Regions from separate parts of the Clostridium cochlearium genome, predicted to be linked through region 2. Evidence: a T-box and tRNA genes for the amino acid it is inferred to sense, from the RefSeq annotation. Region 2 holds a T-box; the other holds one or more tRNA genes.
What was found. A T-box is a leader RNA that pairs with one kind of tRNA and senses whether it is charged. The one in region 2 lies ahead of metG (methionine--tRNA ligase), so its partner is inferred to be a tRNA-Met.

Region 1 (10,517 bases), 190 kb from region 2:
TGAAAAAGAAGTTGATAAAAGCTTAAAAGAATTTGTGGAAAAAGCTTTTCAAGGAGATAAAAATAAGTATGAAGAATATCTAAAAAAAATGGGGGTAAAAGAAGAAGTTCTTAAGAATGTTTATAAAAATGAATTTTTGACAAAAGAGGTTATGGAAAAAGTTACGCAAGATATAAAAGTAGATGATAATTCTGCTAAAAAGCATTATGAAGAAAATAAGTACACTTTTGCAGAAAATAATCCTCAGTTTCATGCTCAACATGTATTAGTAGAAAAAGAAGAAGATGCAAAAAAAGTTAAAGAAAGATTAGATAAAGGAGAAGATATAAAGAAGATTGCAAAAGAAATTTCTATAGATCCTAGTGCTAAAGAAAATTCAGGTGATTTAGGTAAGACACCATATTCATCTGTAGTTAAATCTTTTGCAGATGCTATTACAAAACTTGATAAAGGTCAAATATCTCAACCAGTAAAAAGTAGATATGGATATCATGTTATAAAACTTATAGATAAGGATGAAGTTACATTTAAAGATTTTAATACGGTTAAAGAACAAATAAAGAAAGACCTTTTACAATCAGAAAAAGAAAAAGTATTTAACGAAAAAATTAAACAATGGAAAGAAGAGTTAAAGGTAGAAACAAAAAAATATGAAAAGAATATTATGTAATAAAAAGCCCAGAATTTAAAATTCTGGGCTTTTTAAATTACAAATGTGTATAAAATTTCATAAAAAGAAAGATAATATTAGTACATCTTTTAAATATATTGAAAAGGAGGATATTAAATGAAAGCAACTGGAATAGTAAGAAGGATAGACGATCTTGGAAGAGTTGTTATACCTAAAGAAATAAGGAGGACACTAAGAATAAGAGAAGGAGATCCTTTAGAGATATTTACTGATAGGGAAGGAGGAGTAATATTAAAAAAGTATTCACCAATAGGGGAATTAAGCGAATTTTCTAAGGGATATGCTGAATCTTTACAGCAGACTATAGGAAATATAGTTATTATTTGTGATAGAGATATGTTAGTCTCTGTTAGTGGAGTTCAGAAGAAAGAATATATGGACAAAAAGATTAGTTTTGAACTAGAAAAAATTATCGAAGAAAGAAGGACTATACTTATATCAAAAGAAAGAGAAATAATACCTCTTTATGATGATGAAGAGTTCGAAGGAAAATATGCAACGCAAGTTATATCACCAATAATTGCTGAAGGAGATGCAATTGGAGCTGTTATTATAGTGTCAAAAGACAAAGATGAAGAATTTGGAGAAGTAGAACTAAAATTAGCTGAAACTGCATCATCCTTCTTGGGCAAACAAATGGAACAATAAATAATACATATGAATTTATTGTTCATAAATGGATTATTAACACAAGTATAATAAAATATTCAACAAAAGTAATAATATCTCCAAAATTCAAATAAGTATATTTATAAGGATTTTGGAGGTATTTATATTATGAAGAAACATTCTCTTATTAAAGGAACTTTTATTTTAGGAATAGCAGGAGTATTTGCTAAGTTCTTAGGCTTATTTTTTAGATGGCCATTAATAATGTTAATAGGAGATGAAGGGATAGGTTATTATCAGATGGCGTATCCTCTTTATCTATTTTTTATAGCGGTTTCTTCTGGAATACCTGTGGCTATATCAAAAATGGTATCAGAAAGAAATGCTATAGGTGACAATGAAGGTATAATACAAGTATTTAGGAAATCATTAATACTAATGATTTTCATTGGAGGAGGATTTACTGCAATAATATTAATATTATCTAAATTCATAGTTAGAATTTTTAATTGGGATTATAAATCTTATTATTCACTTTTAGGGATTTCCATAGCGCCTGTCTTTATATCAATAATGAGTACATTTAGAGGTTTTTTTCAAGGAATGCAAAATATGACACCTACAGCAGTATCACAAATTATAGAACAATTAGGAAGAGTCATTATAGGGATAGGTTTGGTTATAGTATTACTACCAAAGGGTATAGAATTTGCTGCAGGAGGAGCTAGTTTAGGAGCTACAGCAGGAGCAGTTTTAGGAAATATATATTTATATTCAAAGTATAAAAGTGTTAAATCAGAACTTAATGTTAAAATAGTTAAAGATGATTTAGATATATTAAGTAAACTTATTTATATATCTATACCTATATCTTTAGGAGCTACTGTAAGTAGTATAATGAGTTTAATAGATTCGGCTTTAGTTCCAGGTAAATTAGTACAAGGGGGACTAAGCTATAAAGAGGCCGCTATTTTATATGGACAACTTACAGGGAAGGCATTTGTGTTAATCAATGTACCTCTTACAGTTTCTATGGCGTTATGCACATCAATAGTACCTATAATAGCAGAATATTATATATTAAATAGGAGAAATGATTTGGTACATAAAGTGAATCAAGCTATTAAATTTTCTACAGTTATATCAATACCATCATTTATAGGACTTTTTTTTCTATCAAAACCTATTATGTCTCTTTTATTTATAGGAAATTATGAAGGATTCAAAATTTTAAAATATTTATCCATATCAATACCATTTATAGCATTATGTCAAACATTTACTTCTATATTGCAAGGTATAGGTATATATGTAATACCTGTAATAAATCTACTTATAGGATGTGTAGCAAAATTTTTCATAACTAGATCATTAGTTCCAATAGAAAATATAAACGTATATGGAGCTGTAATAGGAACTATATTAGGATATAGCATATCTACAATACTTAATATAATATGTGTCAAAAGGATGTTAAAAGTAAAAATTGAATACAAGAAAGTAATATTGAAGCCACTTTTAGCCTCAATTATTATGATATTTGGAGTAATTATATCTTACAATATTATTTATAAAATAACTTTAAAGAATTCTATTTCATGCTTAATCTCTATACTTTTTGGTATTATAATATATAGTATATTAGTTATGATGTTAAATATATTTGAATACAGACATGTAAAAAATAAGATATACAGATACAAAAGGAGAGAAAAAGTATGATATACATTGTAGGTTTAGGACCTGGCTCTAAAGATGCACTAACTCTTGGCACATTAAAAATTCTTGAAAACTGTAAAAAAATTTATCTTAGGACAGAAAAACATCCTACTGTAGAATATCTAAAGAAATTAGATATAAAATTTAAAACTTTTGATAATATCTATGATAGCTCAAATAAGTTTGATGATGTTTATAATTATATAGCTATGGACATAATAAAAGTATATAAAGAAAATGAAGACATAGTTTATGCAGTGCCCGGACATCCATTGGTAGCAGAAAAATCTGTAGAAAATTTAATTAAAATGTGTAATAAAAATAATATACCTTTTAAAATTCTGCCGGCAGTTAGTTTTATAGATTCAATATTAGAAAGTATGCAAATTGATCCTATAAATGGAGTGAAGATAGTTGATGCATTTAATATAAAAAATGAAATTCTAGATAAAAGAATAGGAACAATAGTAACCCAGATATATGATAAATTTATTGCATCAGAAGTTAAATTGCAATTAATGGATTATTATGGAGATGAATATGAAATATTCTTTATAAGAGGAGCTGGCATAGAAGAAATAGAAAAAATAAAGAAAATTAAATTATATGAATTAGATAGAGAAGAAGATATAGATTATTTAACATCATTGTACATTCCAAAAGATGAACAAAATACTATAAAAGATTTTTATGATTTATTAGATATAATGGATATATTAAGAGGGGAAGAAGGCTGTCCTTGGGATAGAGAGCAAACCCATGAAACTTTAAAAAGATATTTAATAGAGGAATGTTATGAAGTAATAGAAGCTGTAAATAGTAAAAATGATGATATGATAATAGAGGAATTAGGCGATGTACTATTCCAAATAGTATTTCATTGCCAAATAGGAAAGGAAAAAGGATATTTCAACATTAATGATGTAATAACTACTGTTTGCAACAAAATGATTGATAGACATCCTCATGTGTTTAAAAATAATATAGTTAATTCGTCAAAGCAAGTTTTAGAGAATTGGGAGAAGATAAAAAAGAAGGAAAAAGGATTTAAAACTTATACTGAAGAATTAAAACATATAGCTAAAACTTTGCCGGCACTAATGAGGGCAGAAAAAGTCCAAAAAAAAGCTGCAAAAGTTGGATTTGATTGGAACAGAGTAGAAGATGCGTTAGATAAAGTTTATGAGGAATTAAATGAGGTAAAAGATGTATATAAAAATAAAAATAGGGAAAAAATATTAGAAGAAGTAGGAGATTTAATATTTTCAACAGTAAATGTAGCAAGATTCCTTGACATAGACCCAGAAAATGCTTTAAATTATACTATAGAGAAATTTATTAATCGATTTGAGTATATTGAGAGATGTGCTTCTAAACAAGGAAAGAGTTTAAAAGATATGACTCTTAAAGAAATGGATAAATTTTGGGAAGAAGCAAAAATAAAATAGTATTTTCTTTAAATTATTCCTTTTAAAGAAGGAATTTCAACATTAATAAAGAATATGCTATTCTATGGTTAAAAGTTAATTAACATACTCAAATTAAGGAGGTAACAAAAGTGAACAAATCAGAATTAATCACAAGTATGGCTGAAAAGTCAAAATTAACAAAGAAAGATGCAGAATTAGTATTAAAAGCTTTTATTGAAACTGTAGAAGAAACACTTGAAAATGGAGAAAAAGTACAATTAGTTGGATTTGGAACATTTGAAACTAGAAAAAGAGCAGCTAGAATAGGAAGAAATCCAAAAACTAAAGAAGAAATTCAAATACCTGAATCAACAGTTCCAGTATTTAAACCAGGTAAAGAATTTAAAGAAAGAGTTAATAAATAAGATATGGTAATTTAAAATCTTTTCCAAAAAACCTAGGTAAAAATCTAGGTTTTTTGTGTTTAGGAGGAAAAAATGAGATTAGATAAATATTTAAAGGTTTCTAGAATAATAAAGAGAAGAACTGTAGCTAAAGAGGTTTGTGAAAGTGGCAGAGTATTTATAAATGATAAGGTAGCCAAAGCAGGAAGTGAAGTAAAAGAAGGAGACTTAATAGAAATTAAATATGCAGAAGGTACAATGAAAGCAAAAGTATTGGATACTTCTTCTCATGCATTAAAAAATGAAGCTAAAAACATGTATGAAATAATAAGTGAATAAACAAATTAAAAATTCATCCTAAATAAATTTTAGGATGAATTTTTAATTTCAAAGTAATATAAGAAAAGTATAGAACATATAAATATTATGAGAAAGTAGGGGTGAGTTTTATGGAACAAAAAGATATAAAAAAAACAGACGATAGGAGTACTTTAAAAATAGAAAATAGGAAGAGGATATTTTTGGACGGGGTATTAGATGTAATAAGTTTTAATGAAGAACAAATAATATTAAATACTAATCTAGGAACTTTACATATAAAAGGAGAAGAATTAAAGATGAGTAAATTGGATGTACAAAATGGTGATGTTGTAATTAATGGAACCATAAATTCATGTATATATTTAAATAAAGAAAACAAAAGGAACAAAGAAAAGTTATTATCAAAACTATTTAAATAGGAGGAAATATGATAATATCTATGGATCATCAACTGAATTTGTTAGTATTTAGTTTCCTTTCAGGATTTATTATAGGAATATTGTTTGATTTTTACAGAATAATTAGAGGTAAAAATGAAGGTAATAAAGTAATAACTGTAGTAGAGGATATATTATTTTGGATATTAGTAGCTATTATAGTTTTTATATTTTTATTATATACAAATTACGCATATATAGGATTTTATGTTTATTTATTTATACTATTAGGAATGTTATTTTATATAAAATTTATAAGTAAGAGTATTATTAAATTTTTAATTAATATATTAAGTATTTTGGGAAGATTTTTAAGAGTAACTTTTAACATGCTAATTATGCCTTTTGAGATATTATTTTATAAATTAAAAGAAAAAAATATAAAAAGAGATAAAAATGAAAAAATCACTTGAAGAAAGTTTGAAATAACATTAGAATATAGATACAAGATTAAATTAAAATGTGAAAGGAAAAAATTCAATTATGGGGTTAAAATTTAATAAGAAGAAAATTATTTTTGTACTGTTAACCTTCTATGTTTGTTATATAATTGGGAAACAACAAATAATAATGAATAATATAAACACCCAAATTGCAGAAAAATCTTTAGAATATGAAGAGGTAAAAACAAAAAATCAAAAAATGCTAGAAGAAATAGATATGACTAAAACAAATGATTATATAGAAAAATTAGCTAGAGAAAAACTCGGACTAGTTAAACCAGGAGAAAATACGGTAGTAGATAGTAAAAAGTAGTTTATTAAATTAAATTTTAAAATATAATTAAATTTTTAAGGAGGAATTTTTTTAATATGACCTTAAAATCAGGAAACATACTAGAAGGTACAGTAGTTAACATTACTAATTTTGGAGCCTTTGTCGAAGTAGACGGCAAAACTGGCTTAGTGCATATATCAGAGGTTTCTGATAATTATGTAAAAGATATTAGAGATTACCTAAAAGAAAATGACAAAGTAAAGGTAAAGGTTATATCAGTAGATGAAAAAGGGAAAATAAGTCTTTCTATAAAGCAAGCAGAACCTAAAAAAAAGTCTTGTAGACCTATAGAAATTGATTGGGAAAAGGAAGCTGAACCCAATAAATCAAGAGACTTTGAAGATATCATGAGTAAGTTTTTAAAGGAAAGTGAGGAAAGATTACAAGACATAAGAAAGAATCAAGACACAAGAAATAGAGGATATAGAAAAAGTTCAACCCAATAAAGGATATAAAAGAGGCTTTAAAGCCTCTTTAATTATATAATTTAAAGGACAAATTTATAAATATATAATAATTATATAAAAAAATAAAAAAATATGTTGACATAGATATAATCATGATATATAATAAAACATGTCGTAAGAACATAAAAGTTTTACGCAAGCCGAAGTGGCGGAACTGGCAGACGCACAGGACTTAAAATCCTGCGGTGTTTTGAAGCACCGTACCGGTTCGATTCCGGTCTTCGGCACCAATTTATATAATGACGCGGAGTGGAGCAGCTGGTAGCTCGTCGGGCTCATAACCCGAAGGTCGTAGGTTCAAGTCCTACCTCCGCAACCAATAATAATTAAATATAATGTGGCGGAATAGCTCAGCTGGCTAGAGCATTCGGTTCATACCCGAAGTGTCGTAGGTTCAAGTCCTATTTCCGCTACCACATAAGCCGAAGTGGCGGAACTGGCAGACGCACAGGACTTAAAATCCTGCGGTGTTTTGAAGCACCGTACCGGTTCGATTCCGGTCTTCGGCACCAATTTATATAATGACGCGGAGTGGAGCAGCTGGTAGCTCGTCGGGCTCATAACCCGAAGGTCGTAGGTTCAAGTCCTACCTCCGCAACCAATAATGAAAAATAAAAAGTAGCAGAAAGGTCTGCTACTTTTTTTACATGAAAAATTATACTTAATAAATTAAAACTGAGTATTAAGTTAAATATGATAAATAAATGTCCTAAAAAATATTTTTAGCCTCACAGTAAATGACAAATATTTCCAAAGGGATTTGGTATAATATAGAAAAAGACTGGAGGCGATGATTAAATGCAATATGGTATTGATATACTTCCTTATGAGAGAATAAAAAGAAAAGATGAGGAAGGGAAAAAAAATAAGAATATATTAATTAAAGAATTTACAAAATTAGTAATTTATTTTTTAGCTAGTTTATTAATAAGCAGAGTAATAATGGTAAATCTAATGGCACCTTTTGGTATAGCGTTTTTGATATCAAATTTGATAGAAGAAAAAGGTATAAAGCTTATTTCAGCTTTAGGGACTATTGTAGGATATATATCCATGCGTAATTCGGTGAAGAATATATGGATGTATTTAATTTTAGTATCATTAATAATTTTAAATTCATATATTTTTAGAAGTAAAAATGAAAAAAGTATTATAAAATCTGTATTTATATTATTATTTTTAGGAATATCTGTATATAATAGATTTAAACTTGATATTTCCCCATTTATGTCTATAGTTAATTCACTTTTCCAAACTAGTTGCATATTCTCATTATATTATATTATTAATTATTCAAAAATATGTGTAAAAAGGTTTAAAACAAAACATTTATTTAGCAGTGAAGAAGTAATTAGCATGTGCATAACTTTATCATTAATAGTTGCAGGAACAAGGGGATTAAATATACTTGGATTATCAATAAGAAATATAATAGCATTATTTATAATAGTTATGGTAGGATATATTAAAGGCAGTTCGGTAGGAGCAGCATGTGGTATAGCAATGGGAGTTATTATAGGAATATCAACAAATGATATGACTACTTTTGTTGGGATCTTTGGTATATGTGGATTAATTTCAGGAATATTTAAAGAAAGTGGAAAAATAGTAAGTGGATTATCTTATATTATAGCTTTTGCAATAATAAAATTATATTCTGATGTAGGTGTACAGGTACAATTTAATGAAGTATTGTTAGGAAGCAGTATATTTTTATTAATACCTAATAAATTTTATAAAAAAATAGAAACTGATCTAGATTGGGAAATGAAAAGTGAAAATATAAAAGATGATTATATTTCTAAAGTAAAAGATATGGTTCAAGAAAAATTAACAGAATTCTCAAAATTATTATTATATATGGGAGAAACATTAGAGAATTTATCAGAAAACCATAAGTTACAAATGAAAACAAAGAGTAGTGCATTGGTAGAAAAATTGGCAGATAGAGTTTGTAGTGGATGTAATATGAAACATATGTGTTGGAAAAGAGAAGGATTTTATACTTATTCAGCCTTTTCAGAAATTATAAATAATTTTGAAAACAATAAGAAAATTATACCAAATGAAATCGAAAGAAAATGTATAAAAAGATCACTGCTAGTAAAGAATGCTGAAGATATAATAAAAAACTATATCATAGATGAAATGTGGAAAAAGAGAGTAAATGAGTATAGAAATTTTTTAGCTGAGCAAATAACAAATATATCTTATTCAGTTGAAGAACTGACAGAAAATATAAATTCTGAAATTCATTTTAATAGATATCTTGAAAATGATATAAGAAGAATTTTAAATAAAAATAAAATAAAGTATCAAGATATTTTTGTGTATAATGATAAATCAGGAAAAATAATAGTTAAAATACGTCTCTCTCCTTGTGGAGGGAAGCAAAGATGTATAAAAGAAATACTTCCTTTCATAAATAAAGCTACTGGAAAGATTATGTGTATAAGTGATGATTGCTGTAACATAGATGCAAACAATGAAACATGTGAAATTACTTTAGAAGAAAGTCCTAAATACCATATATCAACTTATGCTAAAGTAGTATGTAAGGATGGTGAAACCTATAGTGGAGATAGCTATACCTATGGTAAATTAAAAGATGGCAATTATATAGCAGTTATAAGTGATGGCATGGGATCAGGTCCAGAAGCAGGACAAGAAAGCAGTGCTGCTGTAAATTTAATAGAGAAATTTGCTAAAATGGGTTTTGATAGGATTAATGCTATAAACATGATTAATTCTTTAATGACTATAAATTTTTCGGAAAGTGAAAAGTTTTCAACGGTAGATCTGAGTGATATAAATTTATATACTGGTGAAGCAGATTTTATGAAAGTTGGAGCTGTACCAAGTTTTATAAAATCAAATGGTAAAGTAGAAGTTATAAGTTCTAAAACTTTGCCAATTGGAGTATTAGATAAGGTAGATGTAGATTTTGTAAAAAAAGATGTAGATAATGGAGACATAATAGTTATGCTTAGTGATGGAGTATTAGATTATGATAATAAGGAAATTGGAAAAGTTGATTGGATAGTGGAATATTTGGAGCAAACTAATATGAATACACCTGAGGATATATGCAAAGATATAATAGAAAAGGCTAAGTTATTAACAAAAGGTAAGGTAAAGGATGATATGACAGTAGTAGTTTCCAAAATATATTCATTATATTAGCACTAAAGTAATAAACCAGAAATCTATAAAAATCATGATTTCTGGTATTTTTTATGATATAATTTTAATTATAAATTTAAGGAAGAGTGATTAAATGATAGACATAGTCCTAGATACAATACATAAATATAATATGATAAATAAAGGGGATAAGATAATAGTAGGAGTGTCAGGAGGTCCTGACTCTATGTGTTTGTTACATATATTGTATAGGTTAAAAGATAATTATGATCTAGATATAATAGCAGCTCATATAAATCATTGCTTAAGGGGAGAAGAGGCAAATAATGATGAAAAATATGTAGAAAGTTTTTGCGAAGAACGTGATATAGAGTTTCATTCTATTAGAATAAATGTACAAGAAATAGCTAAGAAAGAAAATGTATCTTTTGAGGTTGCTGGTAGGAAGTGCAGGTATGATTTCTTTAATAAATTAAAATTAGAGCTTAATGCAGACAAAATTGCATTGGCGCATAATTCCAATGATCAGTGTGAAACAA
Region 2 (10,517 bases):
GCGCTTGCAGCACTTTCAAAATTTATACCTTCTAATGAAATTAAAATTGTACCTAATGCAAATATCGCTATATACAATATAAAAAAGCTACTTATGCTTGCAACTACGTCATTTGGTATTGCTCTTTCTCGATTTTTTATTGGTACTACTGCTCTCGGATGAAAAATTTTACGAAATTCTCTTCTAACCAATTTGGCTAATACTAAAAGCCTTATATTCTTAATTCCACCACTAGTTGAGCCTGCACATCCTCCTACGAACATAAGCAGGAAAAGAATAGACTTACTAAAGGTTGGCCATTCATCAAAATTTACTGTTGAATAGCCAGTGGTAGTGATAATTGAACTTACTTGAAAGAGTGAATCTCTAAATGATAATCCTATATTATGATATATTTTAGAATTTATATTTAATGCAATTAATGTTACAGATGATAATACGATTCCTAGATAAAGTTTTAATTCTTCATTCTTAAAAATATCTTTCCATTTTCTATTAAAAAGGGCATAGTATAATGAAAAACTAACTCCAGATAATAACATAAAAATTGATATAATAATATGAATATATGTACTATTAAATGCGCCTATACTTGAGTTTTTAGTAGAAAACCCTCCAGTACCTACTGTAGCGAAAGTATGTACTGTAGATTCATATAAAGACATACCACCAATTCTGAGAAACACTATTTCTAATACAGTAATTGAGATATAGGTAATGTATAAAATTTTTGCTGTGTTTTTAATACGTGGTACAATTCTTTCGGCAGTAGGACCAGGGCTTTCTGCTTTAAATATTTGAAATCCTCCAACACCTATGGTAGGAAGCAATGCTACAGTAAATACAAGAATTCCCATACCACCAATCCAGTGTGTAAAGGATCGCCAAAATAATATCCCTTTGGGAAGAATTTCTACATTATCAATAAGTGTAGCGCCAGTAGTGGTTAAGCCAGAAACTGTTTCAAAAAATGAATCTATCCAGGAAGGTATGCTTCCAGAAATTATAAAAGGTAAAGAACCAAAAAGAGAGCATAAAATCCATCCTAAAGCAACAATAGCAAGTCCTTCTTTTGTTTTAATAGATTTTTTATATACAGTTTTTTTAGATAAAATAATGCCTGTAATTCCTATTAAAATAATACTAATAATAAAGGAATTTATATCGTATTCATTATAATATAAAGATACTAGTAAAGAAGGTATCATTAATATAGCTTCAACTTCTAATATGTTTCCTAGTACTTTTATTATTATTCCATAGTTCACTAAGTATACCTCCTTTATGCGGCTTAATAAACGTTTGTAATGATGGTAAATCTGATGTTAAGCAAAAAACAATTATTCGATCATTTGGATAAATAATAGAATTTCCATTTGGAATAATTACATCATCTTTATGTACGATTGCTCCAATTATAATACCTTTTGGTAAATTTAATTGAGCTAAAGGTTTATTAACAATAGAAGTATTTTCACTTGCTATGATTTCAGTAACTTCCCCCTGACCATCTAAAAGGAGGGATACTGATACGACTTTACCGCCCCGTATGTATTTTAAAATATTACTAGCTGTAATATTTACAGGGTTTAATGCCACATCTAGACCAAGTTTATCTATGATATGAACGTAACTAGGCCTGCTTATTTTTGCTATAGTTTTGCTCACACCTGATTGCTTAGCCATTAATGCCATTAAAAGATTTTGTTCATCATATCCTGTTACTCCAATAAAAGCATCCATAGAAGATAAGTTTTCTTCTTCTAAAAGATTCATATCTGTTCCGTCTCCATGAATAATTAAAACGTTATTAAGCTTTTCAGATAAATATTCACATCTTTTTTTATCTTGTTCAATTATTATTACATTTATATTATATGAAGTTAATCTCTGAGCTAAATAATATCCTATCTTTCCACCACCTAGAATCATTGCATTTTTAACATGTTTTTTATTTATATTTACATCAAGTTTATTATTTAACTTTTCAATATTTTTACTTTTACCGATTATATGAATTACATCGTTTTCAATTAATCGAATTGATCCATAAGGAATAATGATAGTTCCGTTTCTAGATATTGCGGTAATTAATAGCCCATCAAGATCATCAATATCTTCAATTTTTTTACCTACAAAATTAGACATAGTTCCTATGTTAAAATCAACCATTGAAACTTTGCCACTAGCAAAATCTCCTGAGTAAAAACTATAGTTTTTTAATAAATATTTTTCTATTGAATTTGCAGTTGCTAATTCTGGATTAATAATGTGGTCAATTCCCATTTCAACTTTAACAAAATCTAACTGTTTCATATACTCTGGATTTCTAATTCTTGCTATGGTCTTTTTACAACCAACTTTTTTTGCAAGTGCACAAATAATTGTATTGGTTTCATCACTATTTGTTGCAGCAACAAGTAAATCATAAGTTTCAATATTTAATTTTTTAAGTACATCTATTTCTATGCCATTTGCTGTAACAGTTAAAACATCTAGATGATCATTTATTCGTTCTAGAACCTTGGGATTTGAGTCTAATAGTGTTACGTCAATATCTTCATTTAACATAGATTCTGCTAGTTTATATCCTAATTTTCCTATACCTACTATTATTACTTTCATTTTTATCATCTCCTGACTTAAATGGAATCATTATATCTTAAATTCAGTTAATTTTCAATACATTATATAAGGTTATTATATTTATCCAAATTATATTATAAGTTATATTATTTATACATATCAAATAATATATGGATATGGGGGTTAATAATTATATTTATAAGAAGGGGATATGACATGGTAAATTATATATGGTTTTCTATATTAGTCATAGGTATAGTGATTGGAATTGTAACAGGTAGAGGAGAAATTATATCTAATGCAATAATAGCTTCTACAACTTCTTCTGTAGAGTTAATAATAAAACTTTTAGGTATTATGAGTTTATGGTGTGGAATTATGAAAATAGCTGAAAAAAGTGGACTAACAGATAAACTTGCTAAGATTTTAAAACCTATATTAAGACTAATACTTAAAGAAGCAGGAAAAGATGACAAAACATTGGGACCTATAGTTATGAATATAACAGCAAATATGATGGGGCTTTCAAATGCAGCTACTCCTTTTGGCATAAAAGCTATGGAAAATATGCAAAAAATAAATCCACATGAAGATACTGCAAGTGATGATATGGCTATATTTCTTGTCTTAAATGCAGCGTGTATACAAATAATTCCTACAACAATAATATCTATAAGAGCTGCGGCAGGTTCCAATAGTCCAGCAGATATAATATTGCCCTCCATTTTGACTACAGGGATGGCGGGTATTGTAGGAATTATAAGTTGTAAGATATTACAAAAATACTTTTAGGTAGGTGATATTTTGTCGAATATAATAATTCCTATTATCATAATGAGTATAGTTATATATGGAATGACAAAAGGTGTAAGGGTATATGAATGCTTTATAGAAGGGGCTCGTGAGGGTATGAGAATATGTATAAATATATTTCCATACATGCTTGCCATGCTTTTAGCTATAGGAATATTAAGAGAATCTACAGCATTGGATTATATTATAGACTTTGTAAATCCAATTGTTAAATATATAGGATTACCAGGAGAAGTATTACCTTTAGTTTTTATGAAGCCTTTATCGGGAAGTGGTGCTTTAGGAATATATACAGATATAATTACAAACTATGGAGCAGATAGTTATATAGGAAAAGTTGCTTCAGTAATAATGGGTTCTACAGAAACTATATTTTATACATTAACAGTTTACTTTGGAGCAGTTGGAATTAAAAAAATAAGACATACATTATGGGCTGCTATAATAGCAGATATATCCGCGGTAATTTTTTCCGTAATAATTTTAAGTTTATTATCATAAAAACACTTTAAATAGAAAATATACTGTTATAGAATATATATAAAAATATATATTAAGGAGATTAAAATAATGATACATTTAAAAAATGTTAGCAAATCCTACAATGGAACTACTAAAGCTGTAGATAATATTAGCTTAGGTATAGAAAAAGGTGAAATATTTGGATTTTTAGGACCTAATGGAGCAGGAAAGACTACTACAATAAAAATGATTACTGGAATATTAAATGCAGATGAAGGTGAAATAAAAATAAATGGTGTAGATATAAAAAAAGATCCATTAAAAGCCAAAATGCAATTTGGATTTGTACCAGATAATCCAGATATGTTTTTGAGATTAAAGGGCATAGAATATTTAAATTTTATAGCGGATATATATAAGGTTTCCCAAGAAAAAAGAGAAGAAAAAATAAAAGAGTTATCATCAAGATTTAATATGGAAAATGCTTTAAATGATAGAATACAAAGTTATTCTCATGGTATGCGTCAAAAAATAATAATTATGGGAGTTTTAGTGCATGATCCAGAGGTGTGGATACTAGATGAACCTATGACGGGATTAGATCCTAAATCATCATATATATTAAAAGAAATGATGAAGGAACATGTTAGAAGTGGTAAGACTGTGTTTTTTTCAACTCATGTATTAGAGGTAGCAGAGAAGTTATGTGATAGATTGGCTATAATCAGTAATGGTAAAGTATTATTATGTGGCAAACTTAATGAAATAAAGGAAAAGTTTAAAGAAGATGAATCCTTAGAAAAAATATTTTTAGAGGTAACTGAAAATGAGTAGGTTTATATCTCTTACAAAGGTTTTTATAAAGACCAATTTAGGTATATATAACAAAGAAGATAAAAAGAAAGCCATTGTATTAGTAATACTATTAGCTTTAGGATTTATGCCTCTTTTAAAGAGTTTATCTGCTTCAACTTCAAATATTTATGATATATTAAAACAAATAAATGAAGAAAGCATAATTTTATATATGGGTATAGCAGCTACTTCTCTAGCTATATTTATATTTGCTATATTTCATGTAATGAATACATTTTATTTTTCTATGGACATAGAAAATTTAATTCCACTGCCATTGCGTTCCTATGAAATAATAGGAAGTAAATTAATACTTATAATTATATATGAATATATAACAGAAATAATATTTTTATTACCTGTACTAATACAATATGGTATAAAGATAAATGCGGGATTAGTTTATTATATATATGGAGCTATAATATTTTTAATAAATCCAATAGTTCCTACAATTTTATGCACTATATTAATAATGGTAATTATGAGGTTTTCTAATTTAGGAAAAAATAAAGATAGATTTAAGATGATAAGTGGAGTTGTTGCCTTATCTATAGGTATAGGAATCAACCTATTTATACAAAGTATTACTTCTAGAAATCAAAGCAAAGATCAAATTGAAAATATGATAATGACAATTAAGGGTAAATATGTAGGAGTTTTATCTAAAATTTTTCCTACCACTAAATCAGGGGTGTATAGTTTAATAGAACATAATAATTTTAAAGGATTTATTTATATATGTTTGTTTTTAATAATAACTTTATTATTTTTAGTTGCATTTATATATATAGGAGAAAAGCTGTATTTAAAAGGAGTTGTTGGAATTTCAGAAACTACTTCTACAAGAAAAGCTATAGAAGATGCAGATTTACATAGATATACTAAAAAGAGAAGTGTTATTACATCTTATGTGTTAAAAGAAATAAAAGTTCTTTTAAGGACACCTATATATTTTATGAATTGCATATTGATGAATTTTTTATGGCCAGTATTTTTTATAGCACCTATAGCTATGCAAGGAGAATTAAGTGAGATAATACAGGAAGTTAATGCTATATTACAAGATATTGACGGTATCAAATTTGTAGTTATTATAGCTTTTTCAGTTGTATTATTTATAACAGCTACAAATGGCATAGCTGCATCATCTATATCAAGAGAAGGACAAAATTTATACTTTAACAAATTTGTACCATTAGATGCAAAGAACATGTTTATGGCTAAAATATTAACAGCAGTTATAATAGAGTTTGTGAGTATATTCTTTATTTTATTAACAATAAGTTTGATAATTAAAGTACCATTAATTGTCATTATAAGTATAGTTATTATAACTATACCGGCTATGTTTTTTTCATCTTTAATGGGTTTGATTATAGATTTATATTATCCTAAATTAAATTGGGATAATGAACAAAAGGCAGTAAAACAAAATTTTAATATAATAGGCAATATGGCATTAAATACAATATTAGCCGTGATAACAGCTACTTTATTTATAAAACTAAATTTGAATTTAATAACTACAATATTACTTATTATTGCAATATATACTTTAATAAATATACTTATGTATATTTTTCTAAAAAACAAAGGAGTAGCTATATTTAATAATATTGAAAATTAGTTTTAAACTGTCAAGTATTTGTTTGGAGTGAAGAATTGTGTTAGGTTGGAGAGAATTATATAATAATTGTTTGAATTGTAATAAATGTGATTTATGTAAAAATAGAACTTATATGGTTTTTGGTGAAGGAAATCCTAGAGCAGATATAATGTTTATTGGTGAAGCACCAGGAGGAGACGAGGATAAAACAGGCAGACCTTTTATAGGTAGAGCAGGACAGTTTCTTACAAAAATATTATTGAGTTTGGACTTAAAAAGAGAAAGAGATTATTATATATGTAATATTTGTAAATGTAGGCCTGAGAATAATAGGAATCCTAAAGAAGATGAAATTGAATCTTGTATACCATATTTAAGAAATCAATTTGCATTAATACAGCCTAAAATAATAGTATGTCTAGGAGCTATAGCAACTAACCGTATTATAAGTGATCAATGGAGGATAACTAGAGATAGAGGAAAGTGGATAAAAAGAAAAGGATGCCTTATTACAGCTACTTTTCATCCAGCAGCAGTACTAAGAGATGAAGGAAAAAAACAATATATAATAAAAGATTTACAAGAAGTAAAAAGGGCATATGAAAGTTTGAAAAAAGTTAACTGATTAAAATTTTAAAATATAAAGTATAAAATTAGTTGACTTTGTAAAGTATATATATTATCATTATTTTGAGATATGGCATTGAAATGCAATGAAAGGAAGAGTAGTAAGCCTAAGGTATTTAAAAGAGAGTGAGGTAAGGTGAAAGCTCACAATACTAAAAGTTTATGAACATGGACCTGGAGCATAGTATTTGAAATTAAAGTAAAGTACTACGGTGGCAACCGTTAACTTGCAAAGTGATTATATAGTCACTTATGGAGATCTTATTTGCGAAAATAAGATGTATTTAGAGTGGTAACGCGTTTTGAAGCATACGCCTCTATACAGAGAATTCTGTATAGAGGCTTTTTTGTTTAAGTTTAAATTTTATAAAATTAGGAGGAATTTAATATGAGTAAAAAAACTTTTTATATTACTACACCTATATATTATCCATCAGCTAAATTACATATAGGAAATACCTATACTACAGTTGCAGCAGATGCATTAGCTAGGTTTAAAAGATTAACTGGATATGATGTGTTATTTTTAACTGGAACAGATGAGCATGGTCAAAAAATTCAAAGAGTGGCAGAAGAAAAGGGATTGAAACCTAAAGAATACTTAGATGATATGGTTGATAGCATAAAAGAATTATGGAAGTTAATGAATATAAGTTATGATAAATTTATAAGAACTACAGATGATTATCACGTAAAAGCTGTACAAAAAATATTTAAAAAGCTATATGATCAGGGAGATATATATAAAGGAGAATATGAAGGATGGTATTGTACACCTTGCGAATCCTTCTGGAGAGAATCACAATTAGAAAATCATAATTGCCCTGACTGTGGAAGACCTGTGGAAAAGACAAAGGAAGAAGCATATTTCTTTAAGATGTCTAAATATGCGGATAAATTAATTAAATATATAGAAGAACATCCTGATTTTATACAACCAGAATCACGAAAAAATGAAATGCTAAATAACTTTTTAAGACCAGGATTACAAGATTTATGTATTTCAAGAACTTCATTTGATTGGGGTATACCTGTAAGTTTTGACAATAAACACGTTATATATGTTTGGATAGATGCTTTATCTAATTATATAACAGCATTAGGATATAATAGTGATAATCAAGAACTCTTAGAAAAATATTGGCCAGCAAATGTACATTTAGTTGGAAAAGACATATTAAGATTCCATACAATATATTGGCCTATTATGCTTATGGCATTAGGTATTGAACTACCAAAACAAGTATTTGGTCACGGATGGCTTTTAGTTGATGGCGGAAAAATGTCTAAATCAAAAGGAAATGTTGTAGACCCAGTTATTTTAGTAGATCATTTTGGTGAGGATACAGTAAGATATTATCTTTTAAGAGAAATTCCATTTGGTTCAGATGGATTATTTAATAATGAATTATTTATAAAAAAAATAAACTCAGATTTAGCAAACGACTTAGGAAATTTACTTTCAAGAACTGTGACTATGGTGCAAAAGTACTTTGATGGTGTAATGCCAGCACCTGTAGCAAAAGAAGCTATTGATGACGAACTTATAAACTTAGCTTTAGCTACTAGAGAAAAAGTTGAAAATAATATGGATAAATTAAGAATACCTGAATCTTTAGATGAAATTTGGACACTTATAGGAAGAGCTAATAAATATATAGATGAAACAACCCCATGGATACTTGCTAAAGATGAAAATAAGAAAGATAGATTAGGTACAGTGTTATATAATTTATCAGAAACTTTAAGAATTATTTCAGTTCTTATATCAGCATTTTTACCAAAAACAAGTGAAAAAATAAATGAACAGTTAAATGTGAACTTGACTACTTGGGATAGTATAGCTTCTTTTGATGGAACTAAGGCTGGTACAAAGGTTGTAAAGGGAGATGCATTATTCCCAAGAATAGATGTAGAAGCTAAAATTGAAGAGCTAAACAATTTAAAGAAGGAAGAAGAACCAAAAAGAGAAATTAAGCCTATAAAAGAAGAAATAACTATAGATGATTTTGATAAAATTGACTTAAGAGTAGTAAAGGTAATTTCTTGTGAACCTGTAAAAGGTGCAAAAAAACTTTTAAAATTAAAAGTTGATTTAGGTGGAGAAGAAAGACAGGTAATTTCAGGAATTGCTCAATATTATAAACCAGAAGAATTAGTAGGAAAATCTGTAATTTTAGTTGCAAATTTAAAACCTGTAAAATTAAGAGGAGAATTATCTCAAGGAATGATATTAGCAGCTGCTACAGATGATGACAGTAAATTATTCACAGTGACTATTCCAGGAGAATTACCAACAGGAAGTCAAGTTAACTAGTTATTCTAAATAGCTTATAAGCATCTGCTTATAAGCTTATTTTGTTGACAGAAATATATTTTTAATATAATATGAATAAAAAAATAATAAAGTGGTAATATTATGTAATAAAATCTCTTTTACCATAGTATACAATGTTTGGAAGGAGAATAAAAATGAATATATTTGATTCACATGCTCATTATGATGATGATTCATTTAACGAAGATAGAGCAAAAGTATTACAAGAATTAAAAGATAATAATATTATTGGGGTTTTAAATTGTGGATCTTCTTTTAAGGGAGCTATAGATTCAGTAAATTTAGCTGAAAATTATGATTTCTTCTATGCTGCTGTTGGCATTCATCCTGAATATGCAGATACAGTAGATGATGATATGTTAAATGAGATAAAAAATATGACTTCTTATCCTAAGGTAAAAGCCATTGGGGAAATAGGGTTGGATTATTATTATGAGGATAACCCCTCTAGGGAGGTTCAAAAGGAAGTATTTATAAAACAAATGGAATTAGCGAAAGAATTAAATTTGCCTGTAGTAATTCATAACAGAGATGCTCATAAAGATACCTTAGATATAATAAAGATGTTCCCAGAAGTAAAGGGAGTAATTCATTGTTTTTCTGGGAGTGTAGAATTTGCAAGGGAATGCTTAAAATTGGGGTACTATATAGGATTTACAGGTGTTGTAACTTTTAAGAATGCTAGGAAAACTTTAGAGGTTGCAAAGGATGTCCCTATAGATAGAATACTAGTGGAAACGGATTGCCCATATATGGCACCGGAGCCCCATAGAGGAAAACGTAATAGATCAGAGTATATAGAACAAATTATTAAAAAAATAGCTCAAATTAAAGAAATATCAGAAGAGGAACTTAATAATCAACTAATATTAAATACAAAACAGTTGCTTAATATAAAATAATAATATAAAATATACGTAGTATTTTTTATGATATAAACATATAATTAATTAAATAAGGAACATATAATAAATAGTATCCACCTAAAACCCAAAAATATTAAATTTTGCAATTATAAATTATTTATAATTTTATGCATATAAATGCATTTTATATTAAAAATCATATTTAAATTTGACAAAATCAAAAATGACATTTATAATTGACGAATGTTTATTGGTTTTGCCAAGGGAGGTTTTTTTGGTGGAAGAATGTAAGAAATCTATCAACAAATATTTTTCAAATGAAAATAGAGCAGTTATTATTACAACATTTGTATTAATAATT

Region 1: it encodes a tRNA-Met, which carries the amino acid that the T-box ahead of metG (methionine--tRNA ligase) is inferred to sense. The anticodon was not compared.

The regions. Positions count from the first base shown of each region.
Region 1 covers NZ_LT906477.1:2,329,791-2,340,307, reverse strand. The annotation lists gene CKV72_RS11530 (peptidylprolyl isomerase) at 1-670, shown strand, start outside; gene spoVT (stage V sporulation protein T) at 788-1,339, shown strand; gene CKV72_RS11520 (putative polysaccharide biosynthesis protein) at 1,469-3,022, shown strand; gene yabN (bifunctional methyltransferase/pyrophosphohydrolase YabN) at 3,019-4,467, shown strand; gene CKV72_RS11510 (HU family DNA-binding protein) at 4,578-4,853, shown strand; gene CKV72_RS11505 (RNA-binding S4 domain-containing protein) at 4,926-5,171, shown strand; gene yabP (sporulation protein YabP) at 5,282-5,572, shown strand; gene yabQ (spore cortex biosynthesis protein YabQ) at 5,581-6,003, shown strand; gene CKV72_RS11490 (FtsB family cell division protein) at 6,074-6,346, shown strand; gene CKV72_RS11485 (S1 domain-containing RNA-binding protein) at 6,403-6,813, shown strand; tRNA gene CKV72_RS11480 (tRNA-Leu) at 6,974-7,064, shown strand; tRNA gene CKV72_RS11475 (tRNA-Met) at 7,078-7,153, shown strand; tRNA gene CKV72_RS11470 (tRNA-Met) at 7,174-7,250, shown strand; tRNA gene CKV72_RS11465 (tRNA-Leu) at 7,256-7,346, shown strand; tRNA gene CKV72_RS11460 (tRNA-Met) at 7,360-7,435, shown strand; gene spoIIE (stage II sporulation protein E) at 7,633-10,017, shown strand; gene tilS (tRNA lysidine(34) synthetase TilS) at 10,112-10,517, shown strand, end outside.
Region 2 covers NZ_LT906477.1:83,625-94,141, forward strand. The annotation lists gene CKV72_RS00450 (TrkH family potassium uptake protein) at 1-1,268, opposite strand, end outside; gene trkA (Trk system potassium transporter TrkA) at 1,219-2,625, opposite strand; gene CKV72_RS00460 (nucleoside recognition domain-containing protein) at 2,803-3,378, shown strand; gene CKV72_RS00465 (spore maturation protein) at 3,421-3,900, shown strand; gene CKV72_RS00470 (ABC transporter ATP-binding protein) at 3,970-4,695, shown strand; gene CKV72_RS00475 (putative ABC transporter permease subunit) at 4,688-6,346, shown strand; gene CKV72_RS00480 (uracil-DNA glycosylase) at 6,384-6,950, shown strand; T-box leader at 7,030-7,274, shown strand; gene metG (methionine--tRNA ligase) at 7,341-9,269, shown strand; gene CKV72_RS00490 (TatD family hydrolase) at 9,425-10,192, shown strand; gene CKV72_RS00495 (3D domain-containing protein) at 10,431-10,517, shown strand, end outside.